DNA from 4 places in the Pectobacterium versatile genome. Region 3 is predicted to be linked to each of the others. Evidence: predicted binding sites of a transcription regulator. Region 3 holds the regulator's gene; each other region holds the start of a gene.
The links. The regulator PurR, encoded in region 3, represses purine synthesis genes. The targets are predictions, from matches to a motif close to CANGCAAACGTTTGCNTG.
Positions count from the first base shown of each region.

Region 1 (3,535 bases), 590 kb from region 3:
TGCCATCATAGGGGCTGTATTGTTTGATGTAGTCATAATAGATTTTTTCATTCGGATCGCCCCACTCGTCATACTCTCCGGTCGTCAACGGAATAGACTCATCCAGCATTGTCGTCAGCACATCAACGAATGGAACCTGAGCAACAACGCCCTTAAATAGATCGGGAGCCATGTTCACTACCGCGCCCATCAGTAGTCCGCCCGCACTGCCCCCCATGGCGAACATATTGTTCCTATCGCCATAACCTTTTTCTATCAATGCCTGAGACACATCGATGAAGTCGGTGAAGGAATGCATTTTATTGAGCAGACGACCATCGTCGTACCACTGTTGACCTAGCTCACCGCCACCGCGAATGTGCGTTAAGGCAAAGACAAACCCTCTGTCCAGCAAGCTCAGACGGCTAACGCTAAAATCGGGATCCATACTATGGCTATAAGCGCCATAGCCATAGACCAGTATCGGGTTCTTACCAGGGCTGAAATGGTCGCGATGATAAACGAGGGAAACGGGCACATCGACGCCATCTCGAACCGTGATCCACAAGCGTTCGCTCCGGTAATTGTCTGGGGAGAAATCCTTCACTTCGGCTTGTTTAAGTAACTGCTGTTCCCCCGTATCCAGATTCAATTCATACAGCGTGCTAGGCGTTGTCATTGATGAATAGCCATACCGCATCAATGCCGTTTCTGGCGTAGGGTTGTACGACAGCCACGTCACATAGCTCGCATCATTAAAGGTGATCGCTTTTTCTTCCTGTGTATGCCAGTGAATCTGGCGTAAGCTGGTCAAACCGCGTTCCCTTTCTTCAACCACCAGCCAATCACGGAACAGCTCAAAGCTCTCCAGCACACGGTTTTCACATGGCGCAATCAGCGTTTCCAGCGTTTGCTCATCGGGCTTATCTGAACGGTAGAGGCCAAAATTTTTACCTTCTCGATTGGAACGCAGATAAAACGAGTCCTGATAGTGATCGATGCCATATTCATGATCTTTTCTACGTGGGATGCATACCTGTGGCAACGCATCTGGGCGCGTCACATCGAGCAACAACACCTCACTCGTCGTAGTGCTACTGAGATAAATGGTGATGTAGTGCTCTGATGTCGTTTTGTTCAGGCTAACGTAATAGGTATCGTCTTTCTCTTCATAGACCAGCTCATCCAACGCCGGATCGCTCCCCAGACGGTGGCGATAGACCTGATACGGCAACAGCGTTTTCTCATGTTTGCGCACGTAATACAGAACCGTTGAATCCGCCGACCATTCCGCCCCTGCGGTCACATTTTCGATCACATCCGGTAGCCATTCGCCGCTGTTCAGATCGCGAAAACGAAGCGTGTACTGTCGACGGGATAAAAAGTCCTCCGAGAGCGCCAGCAGCGTGTTATCAGGGCTAACCTCAAGCGTGCCGAGACTATAAAACTCATGCCCTTCCGCACGTTGATTCCCATCCAGCAGCGTTTCCCATGCGTCTGTTGCCTGCTCAGGTTGACGCAGATAGATGGCATACTCTTTACCCTGCTCATAGCGACTTTGGTAGCGATAGCCTTTTCTGACATACGGCACAGACATATCCGTCGACGGAATCCGTTTGACCATTTCGTCATACAGCGACCGTTTGCGTGCGTCATGAGGTGCCATGACGGCTTCGCTATAGGCGTTTTCCTGCTTCAGATAGTCCAACACCTGCGGATCGGTACGCTGGTCATCACGCAGCCAGTAATAATTGTCGATACGCGTATCGCCATGCGTACTTAGTGCGTGGGGTCTTTTTTCAGCTTGCGGTGTCTTCATGGCGTCGGATCTCGTTGTCTTGACATAAAATTTTCGCTTTGCAAGAAGAGTGGCACGATTGCTAGGCAATGCCAAGCCACGTCCTTGTCTCTTGGTGCGCTTTTGCACATCGCCTTCCACTGCACGCCCTCTTTAATGCGCACGCAAACGTTTTCGTTTATACTGCGGCCATTTTTCACAACCCGATCAGGTATAAGGTTATGTTAACGATTGGAACCGCCCTGCGTGCGGATGCCACACGAGTGATGCTGCTTGGCTCCGGTGAATTAGGCAAAGAAGTGGCGATTGAGTGTCAGCGCCTGGGAATCGAAGTGATTGCGGTCGATCGCTATGCTGATGCCCCCGCAATGCAGGTTGCGCATCGCAGCCACGTCATCAATATGTTGGATGGCGACGCACTAAAAGCGTTGGTTGAAGCCGAACGCCCTGATTACATCGTGCCGGAAATTGAAGCCATCGCAACCGACATGCTGGTGACGCTGGAAAAACAGGGTCACCATGTTGTTCCTTGTGCCGAAGCCACACGCCTGACGATGAACCGTGAAGGTATCCGTCGTCTAGCTGCCGAAACACTCGGCGTTCCCACTTCCACCTACCGTTTTGCCGACAGCGAAGAGAACTTCCGTCAGGCGGTAGATGCGATTGGCTATCCTTGTATTGTTAAACCGGTCATGAGTTCTTCTGGCAAAGGGCAAAGCCTGATTCGCTCTGCGGAGCAGTTAGATCAGGCGTGGAGCTACGCCCAGCAGGGGGGACGTGCAGGCGGCGGCCGCGTCATCGTGGAAGGGCTGGTTAATTTTGATTTCGAAATCACTCTGCTCACCATCCATGCGGTTGACGGCATTCATTTCTGTGCGCCAATCGGTCATCGACAGGAAGACGGCGACTATCGTGAATCCTGGCAGCCACAGCAGATGAGTGCGCTGGCACAGGAACGCGCACAGAAGATGGCCAGCGATGTCGTGAAAGCGCTCGGCGGCTATGGCCTGTTCGGCGTTGAGCTGTTCGTCTGCGGCGATGAGGTTATTTTCAGTGAAGTCTCCCCTCGCCCGCACGATACCGGCATGGTGACGATGATTTCTCAGGATCTGTCCGAGTTTGCGCTGCACGTTCGTGCTTTCCTGGGGCTGCCCATTGGCGCGGTTCGTCAGTATGGCGCATCGGCTTCCGCCGTGATTTTACCGGAACTGGATAGCAACAACGTCCGTTATCAGGGGCTGGAAAACGCACTGCTCCCTCATACGCAAATTCGCCTGTTTGGAAAACCCGATATCAGCGGTAAGCGCCGTATGGGTGTCGCATTAGCCAGTGCGGAAACCACGGCTGATGCAGTGACAATCGCTAAGCGCGTTGCAGCGGGCGTAAAAGTCAGCGGCTGATACCTCTCTATTGCTGGTGGGGCGAAATCAGACGTCACTGACGGCAGATAAAACGCCCACCATAAAAAAGGCCACTCGCAGTGAGTGGCCTTCATCATTCAGTAACGAACAAACTTACGCTTTTGCACCCGCAACGGCTTCACGCGCCAGTTCAGTAATACGCGAGTAATCACCGCTTTCCAGCGCGTCGTTCGGCACCAGCCAGGAACCACCTACGCACAGCACGCTTTTCAGCGCCAGATAGTCGCGGTAGTTATTCGGCGTAATGCCACCGGTTGGGCAGAAACGGATATGAGCAAACGGCCCCCCGATCGCCTGAAGCGCTTTCACGCCGCCATTAGCTTCCGCTGGGAAGAAT
Region 1 is NZ_CP034276.1:2,295,400-2,298,934, reverse strand. Features, by position in the region: gene EIP93_RS10385 (S9 family peptidase) at 1-1,798, opposite strand, end outside; gene purT (formate-dependent phosphoribosylglycinamide formyltransferase) at 1,999-3,177, shown strand; gene EIP93_RS10375 (bifunctional 4-hydroxy-2-oxoglutarate aldolase/2-dehydro-3-deoxy-phosphogluconate aldolase) at 3,292-3,535, opposite strand, start outside.
Region 1: a site for PurR is predicted at 1,939-1,956, ahead of purT (formate-dependent phosphoribosylglycinamide formyltransferase). Genes of this name have one in related genera too.

Region 2 (3,535 bases), 450 kb from region 3:
CCCCCTTCAATACAGCCTTAATGTGCGACTAGCCGTTAACCTTCGTTGTGCAATTCCAGATCTTCGACTTCATTCTGGCTACGCAGCGCTTTGGCATCGTCATTGCGCAAGACTTCCAGATAATCCAGATAGCCTTGATCGACATCCTTCGTCACGTAAATCCCGTTAAACACTGAACATTCAAACTGAGCGATATCCGGGTTATCTTCACGCGCAGCTTCAATCAGATCGTCGAGATCCTGGAATATCAGCTCATCAGCACCAATAATCTTACAGATTTCATCCACTTCGCGACCGTGGGCAATCAGTTCATTGACGCTCGGCATATCGATGCCGTACACGTTAGGGAAACGAATTTCCGGTGCCGCCGAGGCCAGATAAACACGCTTGGCTCCTGCTTCACGCGCCATCTCCACAATCTGCTCCGACGTTGTACCACGCACGATGGAGTCATCCACCAGCAGCACGTTCTTGTCACGGAACTCAGCACGGTTGGCGTTCAGCTTACGGCGTACCGATTTCTTACGCGCCTGCTGTCCCGGCATGATAAACGTACGGCCAACATAGCGGTTTTTCACAAATCCCTGACGATACGGCTTGTTGATGATGCGCGCGATTTCCAGCGCGATATCACAAGAGGTTTCAGGAATCGGGATCACGACATCAATATCGAGATCTTCCCACTGGCGCGCAATTTTTTCACCGAGCTTCTGGCCCATGCGAACGCGTGCGCTGTAGACCGAGATTTTATCGATGAAAGAGTCCGGGCGAGCGAAGTAGACATATTCGAACAGGCACGGGTTGCTCTTTGGATTCTCTGCGCACTGGCGGGTAAACAGCTGCCCTTTTTCCGTAATGTAGATCGCTTCTCCCGGCGCCACATCGCGTAAAAATTCAAAGCCCAGCGTATCCAGCGCGACGCTTTCTGACGCCACCATATACTCGCTGCGGCCATCTTCCAGATCGCGCTTACCGATAACCAGAGGACGAATCCCGTTTGGATCGCGGAAAGCCACCATACCGTGACCAATAATCATGCCAACACAGGCATAAGCACCGCGAATTTGCTGGTGCGTTGCGGCAACGGCCGCAAAAATATTATCGGCTTCCAGCGGGTAGTGTTGGAAACGGTCCAGCTCTCTGGCGAAAATATTCAGCAGAATTTCAGAATCAGACGTGGTGTTAACGTGACGGCGCTCCTGCTCGAACAGCTTTTTACGCAGTTCGTGGGCGTTAGTCAGGTTACCGTTGTGAGCCAGCGTGATGCCGAACGGAGAGTTAACATAGAAAGGCTGTGCTTCCGAGGCGCTGGAACTGCCAGCGGTCGGATAACGCACATGGCCAAGCCCCATGTTGCCCTGTAAGCGTTGCATGTGCCGCGCTTCAAACACATCTTTCACCAGGCCATTGGCCTTACGCAGGCGAAAACAATTAAAGGCATCGATGGTCACAATACCCGCAGCATCCTGCCCACGGTGTTGCAACACCGTTAACGCGTCATAAATCGACTGGTTGACCGGTGTAAAACCGGCGATACCGACAATACCGCACATGGTGTCTTTTCCTCATCAGCGCTACCGCAGCGGTAAATGCTGCGGCAAGAAACTTGACGTGCTTTGCAGGTAGTCAAAAAACCACCTGATAATATAACTGAACTGCGGGATTAACTGGGATTGCTTCCAGTCATCACTTTGTGAAAAACCGGTGAACGTATCCAGAAAGAATAGCAGTGCGGAAACGATCAGCACTCCGCGCAGCGCACCAAAACAGATGCCCAGAACGCGATCGGTGCCGGATAATCCGGTACGTTCAACCAGTGAACTAATCACATAGTTGACGATAGCTCCCACAATCAACGTTGCAATAAACAGAATGGCAATCGCAATGCCGTTACGCACCAGCTCATCATCAAAACGGGTGAAGTAGACCGCGAGGTAAGCGTAGTAATGGCTGGCGACAAAAAAAGCACATCCCCAGGTTACTAACGACAGCGCTTCGCGAACAAACCCCCGGATCAGGCTAACCAGAGCCGAAAATCCAATGATGCCAATAATGACGTAATCAACCCAAACCATGAACTATCCTAATAATGAACGATGCTACCGATAAGCCGCTACGTCATCCTGTTCGCGGCGCATTCTAACAGAAAAAGAAAACGTTTGCGTAGCGTATTTCCGCCGATTTCATCGATAGATAATCAGGCGAAAAAACCGACAAGACGTCATGCCTGATTCTATTAACTATCGGCATCTCAAAACTCACAGCAGGCATCTTAAAACAGATGCGGGGCGACGTATCACCGGTGTGAACCTCATCCCCGCGGCCTGCTTTTGCTTATTTACGTGATCGACTGCTTTACGTGGCCGACTGCGAACCATCCATCACGTAATCATCACGCTCGACGACCTTAACGAACGGAATGTGCTCGCACCTGCCCGCTTAGCCCACTGAGCTGTTTCAACTCGCCCAGTGAAGACTCCAGCTTCTGCTTCGAGGCATCCGGCCCCACGTAAATACGGGTGATTTCACCCGAAACCGGCGTTGATGGCACGGTATACGCGCGGTAGCCGGAGAGACGAAGCTTAGCGACAATCTCGTTCACCTTATCCGCGTTTTTCAGCGCACCAAGCTGCACAATATAGGCCTGTCCGACAGGCGCTTGCTGCGTCGGCTGCGTTTCAGGCTTCACTTCCGGTTTGGGTTCCGGTTTAGGCTCTGGCTTCGGTTTCACCTCTGGTTTCACTTCTGGCTTCACCTCAGGTTTTGGCTGAGGCTTCGGCGTCACTGGCGCGGGCGTCTGAACCGGCGGACGTTCAACCACCACTGGCGGTGCCGTCATGGCTGGCGTATTCGTGCCAGAATGGGACGATGGCGGCGCCTGCGTCGTGGTTTCAGGTGCTGTCGTTGTGGATGGTGTAGACGATCTCGCTTCGGCTTCCGCGCTGTTTTGCATCGCCGCTTCCGCCCCTTCCGGTGGCTGACTCGGCAACGACGGATTCAGCGCAGGCAGCGCTTCCATCTCATTGCTGTCACCCGGTTTGGGGATCAGCGGAATCGATGCAAACTCGTCTTCGTAGTGCTTTTTCTTGCCGTCCAGCAGGCCGGGTAAGACGATCACGCCCAGCGCGACCAGAATAACCGTACCGACCAGCCGATTCTGAAATTTACTCGCCATTCGCCTTCTCCTCATCCAGCGCTTCCATCACATGCGCTACCGTATGAAAAGATCCACACACAATGACGATATCCTGCGCCGTCGCCTCGGACATCGCCTGCTGCCAGGCGGTAACGACATCGGGGAACGATTGGCTGCGCGTCAGGTGCTCAGCAATCTGCTGCGCCGTTGCGCCACGCGGCCCTTCCAGCGGTGCGCAATACCACTCATCCACTACGGGTGTTAAGTGGGCCAGCGTACCGGCGATGTCTTTATCCGACAGCATGCCAACGACAGCCCGCACTTTTCCGCTTTTCGGCAGCCCGGCCAAACGGTTTGCCAAATACGCCGCCGCATGAGGGTTGTGCGCAACATCAAGAA
Region 2 is NZ_CP034276.1:3,334,208-3,337,742, forward strand. Features, by position in the region: gene purF (amidophosphoribosyltransferase) at 36-1,553, opposite strand; gene cvpA (colicin V production protein) at 1,575-2,075, opposite strand; gene dedD (cell division protein DedD) at 2,408-3,175, opposite strand; gene folC (bifunctional tetrahydrofolate synthase/dihydrofolate synthase) at 3,165-3,535, opposite strand, start outside.
Region 2: a site for PurR is predicted at 2,149-2,166, ahead of cvpA (colicin V production protein). Genes of this name have one in related genera too.

Region 3 (3,535 bases):
TAAGTTGATGAGTCAGATAGGTAAGCCTTATCACTGGGGCGGTTCCTCTCCCTTTACCGGATTCGACTGTAGCGGACTGGTTTATTACGCCTACAAAGATGTCGTTAAGATCCAAATTCCACGCACCGCAAACGAAATGTATCACCTGCGTGATGCCGCTCCGATTAAAAAGAGTGAGCTGGAAAGTGGCGATCTGGTCTTCTTCCGCATCAATAATCGTGGCGCAGCCGATCACGTCGGGGTTTATCTGGGTGAAGGGAAATTTATTCAGTCGCCGCGGACAGGGTCAGATATTCGTATCAGCAAGTTGAGTGAAGATTATTGGCAGGAGCACTACGTTGGCGCGCGTCGCGTGGTCACACCGCAGACGATTCGTTAAGAGTGATAATAGATTACATACGTCGAACAGAAACGATTCAGACACGTTTTATGTAACATCAACGTGTCTGAATACCTAACCCGCACAAAATCATCGTTCGGTTAGTTCAGCACCGCTGTAAAACTAAACACGATGATCACAGCCAACGAACCAATGGTTGTCAGCAAAGACATCTTCAGATCTGTATCCATAAAATACTCCTTAATTAGCGAACAAATTTTATCTGAAAGCTTCGTCTAAAAAGCCCCCCCCTTCACAGCCAAATCCGCGTTTAGGTAGTTAAAGCTACAAATAATAGGGTTATTACGATTCTTTCATAATTCTAGCGAAAAATCTCGGACGAATGCATCACTAATAGTATAAATTAGCCCTTTCACTTTCATGATAAATCGGACACAATCCGCTGTTTATGAAAGCGCTGCGTATCAGTCGAAAAACGTCAACCCAGATCCCTTCGGTATAACATTCGGCATTCTCCTTCTGAAATCCTGTTTTTTAGCTTAGAAGAAGAACATTAAACGTAGGCAAACGATTAACAATATACTTACGTCTGTAACAGGTAAGTTCAGGAGTCATTTTTAGATGGCAACGATTAAAGATGTGGCAAAACGTGCTGGCGTTTCCACCACAACCGTATCGCACGTGATCAATAAAACACGTTTCGTCGCCGAAGAGACTAAGGCAGCCGTCAGGGCAGCAATCAAAGAATTGCACTATTCACCCAGCGCCGTCGCCCGCAGCCTCAAAGTTAATCACACTAAATCTATCGGCTTGCTGGCTACTTCCAGCGAAGCCCCCTATTTCGCCGAGATCATTGAAGCCGTTGAAAACAGCTGCTATGCCAAAGGCTACACGCTGGTGCTATGTAATTCGCATAACGACATCGGCAAGCAACGCGCCTATCTTTCCATGCTGGCGCAAAAACGCGTCGACGGCCTGTTGGTGATGTGCGCCGAATACCCACCCGAGTTATTAGGCATGCTGGAAGATTATCGCAGCATTCCGATGGTCGTGATGGACTGGGGACAGATGCACAGCGATTTTACCGATACGATTATCGATAACGCCTTTGAAGGTGGTTATATGGCAGGTCGCTACCTGATTGAACGCGGCCATCGCGATATCGGCGCCATCCCCGGTACTCAAGAACGCAACACCGGCAGCGGACGCTACCTCGGTTTTTTGAAAGCGCTGAAGGAAGCCGACATCACCGTACGCGACGAATGGGTGGTTCGGGGCGATTTCGAACCGGAATCCGGCTACAAAGCCATGCATCAAATTCTCGCACAGAAACAGCGACCTACAGCCGTATTCTGCGGTGGCGATATTATGGCGATGGGGGCTATCTGTGCGGCTGATGAACTGGGTCTGCGCGTACCGCAGGACATTTCGGTGATCGGTTATGACAACGTGCGCCACGCACGCTTCTTTACGCCTGCGCTGACCACCATCCACCAGCCAAAGGAGCGTCTGGGCCAGTCCGCGTTCTCTATGCTTCTGGATCGCATTACCAGTAAACGAGAAGATGCGCACGTCATTGAAGTACACCCGACGCTGATTGAACGTCGCTCGGTGGCAGACGGCCCCTACCTCGACTATCGCCGCTAGCCGCCGCTATTCTGTACAGACGATTTTCTTATTCCTGCCTGCTTCCTCTCTCTGCTTCAGCCAATTCTCTTGTAGGCTGGCTGAAGCCGTTATAATTCTATACCCTAAATAATTCGAGTTGCATGAAGGCGGCAAGCGAGGGAATCCCGATGAGCTTACTCAAGTAAGTGATTCGGGTGAGTGAACGTAGCCAACGTACATGCGGCTTGAAGTATGACGGGTATAATACCGTGTTTCATTTTCTCTGGTGACAGCCGATACCTCGGCTGTGATAAGTGTTGTCCAGGTGTGTTTTACGATACTTTTACATGTGAAAAGTTAAGGAGACATGATGGGTTTGCCTTATACAGAAGAATGGGATGATGAGACCGCACCCTGGTTCCACATCGTACAGGACATGTTAGCCACCGCGGATATCACCATCAACGGCACTCGCCCTTTTGACATCCGCGTGATCAACCCCAACTTCTTTAAGCGTATCCTGCGTGAGGGATCCCTAGGGCTGGGAGAAAGCTACATGGACGAATGGTGGGACTGTGAACGGCTGGATATGTTTTCCCATCGCGTTCTGCGCGCAGGGCTGGATACTCAACTGCCCCGCCGCCTGCACGACCTGACGCGTGTCGCCCTCTCCCGCATCACGAATTTGCAATCCCGCCGACGCGCTCAGGTTGTCGGTAAAGCGCATTACGATTTAGGTAATGATCTCTTTACCCTGATGCTAGATCCTTACATGCAATACTCCTGCGCTTATTGGAAACAGGCACAGACGCTGGAACAGGCGCAGGAAGATAAACTCACCATGATCTGCGAAAAGCTCCAGCTCAAATCAGGAATGACGCTGCTGGATATCGGCTGTGGTTGGGGCGGACTTGCCGAGTTCGCGGCACGCCACTACGGCGTTTCAGTTTACGGCGTCACTATTTCCAGAGAGCAGCAAATGCTGGCACAGCAGCGCTGTCAGGATCTGAACGTCACCATTGAATTACAGGATTACCGCGATCTCGATCGGCAATTTGATCGCGTGGTGTCAGTTGGCATGTTTGAACATGTCGGGCCGCGCAACTATGACAATTATTTCCGCGTCGTACGGCGTAATCTAAAACCCGATGGACTGTTTCTGCTACATACCATCGGGGCTAATAAGACCAACCCGCATATCGATCCCTGGATTCATAAATACATCTTCCCCAATGGCTGCATTCCTTCCATACAGCATATTGCGCAGGCGAGTGAGCCTTACCTGGTGATGGAAGACTGGCATAATTTCGGGTCTGATTACGATCGTACATTAATGGCCTGGCACGCTCGCTTTCAGCAGAACTCGCCACCGCTTTCCACACGCTATACGGCCCGCTTCCGCCGGATGTTCAGCTACTATCTTAACTTTTGTGCAGGGGCCTTCAGAGCAAGAAAACTTCAGCTCTGGCAGGTCGTGTTCAGCACGGATGGGATCGACGGTGGATTGCGCGTTGCGCGCTGACAGAAAAGAGAAAGCCGGACGGTAGAAACGCCGTCCGATTTACTAGAATCTGCAACGTAGGAATT
Region 3 is NZ_CP034276.1:2,880,631-2,884,165, forward strand. Features, by position in the region: gene EIP93_RS12985 (C40 family peptidase) at 1-379, shown strand, start outside; gene cydH (cytochrome bd-I oxidase subunit CydH) at 481-570, opposite strand; gene purR (HTH-type transcriptional repressor PurR) at 962-1,987, shown strand; gene cfa (cyclopropane fatty acyl phospholipid synthase) at 2,319-3,470, shown strand; gene EIP93_RS13005 (riboflavin synthase) at 3,534-3,535, opposite strand, start outside.

Region 4 (3,535 bases), 640 kb from region 3:
TGCGCCGGTAAAACTGAACTATGCCTGGAGCGATGAACAGCTGACGTTCCTGATGCGCCACGCGAGCAATGCTTTTTCGCGTTGGGATGCGGCACAGAGCCTGCTGGCTAACTATATCCGTCTGAACGTTTCTCGCTATCAGCAGAAACAACCGCTTTCTGTACCGATGCATGTTGTCGATGCTTTCCGTGGCGTGTTGCTGGATGAGAAACTGGATCCGATGCTGGCTTCTCAGATTCTGACATTGCCGAGCGAAAACGAGATTGCCGAGTTGTTTGACATCATCGATCCTACGGCTATCGCTGCCGTACGTGAAAGCATGACGCGTACGATGGCAAAAGAGATGGCGGATGAGTGGCTGGCGGTATACCACGCGAATCACGCGCCGCAATATCGTATCGAACATGCGGATATGGGCAAACGCGCGCTGCGCAACGTCTGCCTGCATTATCTGGCATTCAGCGATGCGGATCAGGCGGATAAATTGGTGCAGGCGCAGTTCCGTCAAGCGGATAACATGACGGATTCTCTGGCGGCGCTGTCGGCGGCGGTCGAGGCTCAGTTGCCCGTTCGTGATGAGCTGCTGACGCAGTTTGATAACCGCTGGCATCAGGATGGCTTGGTCATGGATAAATGGTTTGTGCTGCAAGCGACCAGCCCGGCAGCCGATGTGCTGACACGCGTGCGTGAGCTGCTGCAACACCGTTCATTCAGCCTGAACAACCCTAATCGCCTGCGTTCACTGGTGGGGGCATTTGCCGCGTCAAACCCGTCGGCTTTCCATGCTGAAGACGGGAGCGGCTATCGTTTCCTGACGGAGATTCTGACCGATCTGAATACCCGCAATCCTCAGGTCGCGGCACGGGTGATCGAACCGTTGATCCGCCTGAAACGTTATGATGCTAAACGTCAGTCGCAAATGCGTCAGGCGCTGGAACAGTTGAAGACGTTGGAAAATCTGTCTGGCGATCTGTTCGAGAAGATCAGCAAGGCACTGCAAGACTAATCCTGCCACAGTGATTCTTCTGTCACACGCGGTAGCTTGCCGCGTGTGACATTCTCCCTCGCGCTAATTTCTTACTTCCGCAAACGTTTTACTTTCCGCAGAGATGGCACTACCATCACCGACCGTGAATTCATAATCTTAGATTGTGACGATTATTTTTTGCGGAATGATAACGGTGGTAGGGGATAGAAGAGTAAAGCGTCCGCGCCAGGGATGGCGCGGCTCGAGCTTACAGGGATGTACTTGCAGCGTCTTTACGATCTATCCCTTACCACAGCGTGACTGACGTTATTATCAAGCGCTAATCCACTATTGCTTACTTCCAGCGTAGGCAAGATACCTTTGCGATAGGGATCTCAGGAGACAATATGTTCTATCCCGTTATCAAAAAAGCCCTGTTTCAGCTCGATCCAGAGCGTGCACATGAGCTGACCTTCCAACAATTACGCCGTATTACCAACACGCCTTTTGAATTTCTCGTCCGCCAATCTGTTCCTACTAAACCGGTTACCTGCATGGGGTTATCTTTTAAAAACCCACTTGGTCTAGCGGCGGGATTAGATAAAGACGGCGAATGTATCGATGCGTTAGGCGCAATGGGATTTGGTTTTATTGAAGTGGGGACGGTAACGCCGCGTCCACAATCCGGTAATGATAAACCGAGATTATTCCGTGTAGTGGAAGCGGAAGGATTGATCAACCGGATGGGTTTCAATAATAAAGGCGTGGATTATCTGGTCGAGAATGTAAAGAAAACACGCTTTGGCGGCGTATTAGGGATCAACATCGGCAAGAATAAAGATACGCCGGTTGAGCAAGGTAAAGACGATTATTTGATCTGCATGGATAAGGTTTATCCTCATGCAGGCTATATCGCTATCAACATTTCGTCACCCAATACGCCGGGATTACGCAGCCTGCAATATGGTGAAGCGCTGGACGATCTTTTGCTGGCGATAAAGAACAAGCAGACGGAATTAAAAGATAAGCATCAGAAATATGTTCCCGTGGCGGTGAAGATCGCGCCGGATCTTTCTGAAGAAGAATTGATCCAAATTGCCGACAGTTTGGTTCGCCATAACATCGACGGGGTGATTGCCACCAATACGACGCTCGACAGAAAACTGATTCAGGGATTAAACCACTGCGGGCAAACCGGAGGATTAAGTGGGCGTCCTTTGCAGACAAGCAGCACGGAAATTATCCGCCGTTTGTCACAGGAATTAGCAGGGCGTTTACCAATTATTGGCGTTGGCGGAATTGATTCTTTGGTTGCCGCACGCGAAAAAATGGCGGCTGGTGCGTCGCTGGTACAGATATATTCAGGCTTTATTTTCCACGGTCCTCGCTTGATTAAAGATATCGTTACACATATTTAATCCGAAATGCCTTTCATTTTTAGCTGGGGGTTTATTTATCCCCCCAGCTAGTCTATATTTTATCCGTTTGCGTAAATAATCTATCAACCGATGTCTGATCGTCTTACCGCAACGTTTATGACGATGAACGATTATTGCAATGTGAGAAAACACAATCAGCCATTTCTGATATTTCTACTGTGAAGGCGAAGGGTAAATAATATGAAGTTAAAACCTGACGATAACTGGCGCTGGTATTTTGATACCGAACACGATCGCCTGATGTTGGATTTGGCTAACGGCATGTTATTCCGTTCTCGTTTTCCATCTAAAATGCTAACGCCGGATGCATTTAATGAATGTGCATTCTGTGTTGACGATGCTGCGCTATTTTTTACCTATAACGACAAATGTCAGAAAGCGGCGCTGCATCGTGACCTTCAAGGCGAATTAGTTCTGAATGCGTTGGTCGCAAGCCGATTCTTAAAACCGCTTATGCCAAAAAGCTGGCACTTCATCCAACAGCCGGATGCCGTAACGTATTCGCCGCAGGCGGGTGATGTTGTACAGGTACAGCTCACTGAAACCCATGAAACGGCCTGTTTTCTGGTGGCGGAAGCAGGGGATAAAGCCTGTCTCTGTCTGCTGGCGCAAGAACAACTGTCATTAAGTGGAAAGACCATGGGGCTGGGCGACGCCATAAAAATCATGCACGACAGGCTAATGCCTGCCGTCGTTCAGAATAGAGCTGAGTGGGAAACCGCGTTGGGTGAAGGCACGTCGGCATTTGAGTACGCCAAGGTCGTCTAAACCCCGTCATACTTTAAGCTGCATACGTGCTGGCTTTTCTTCGACTATTGCAGATGCTTTTCTATTGCAAATGCAGGTCACTCTGCGGAATACAGCTACAGCTAAGAATCTCGCCGTTTTCCCTGATGGCACTTTGCTTCAGTGCGGAGACCTCTCCGCTGACTAACGTCAATTTACAGCAACCGCACAGTCCTGCCCGACAGGAATAGGGGATTCGGATACCCTGTTGCTCCAACTGTTCCAGTAAAATCTGCTGATTATTCCCTTGTAACGATTTTCCCTGATAGTGGATGGTGACGGCCTGTTCGCTTTTTTCGGGAACGACAAGGCTTTCGACTACCTGACCGGAACCATAAGGACG
Region 4 is NZ_CP034276.1:2,241,447-2,244,981, forward strand. Features, by position in the region: gene pepN (aminopeptidase N) at 1-1,006, shown strand, start outside; gene pyrD (quinone-dependent dihydroorotate dehydrogenase) at 1,375-2,385, shown strand; gene EIP93_RS10150 (cell division protein ZapC) at 2,587-3,174, shown strand; gene EIP93_RS10155 (YcbX family protein) at 3,236-3,535, opposite strand, start outside.
Region 4: a site for PurR is predicted at 1,083-1,100, ahead of pyrD (quinone-dependent dihydroorotate dehydrogenase). Genes of this name have one in related genera too.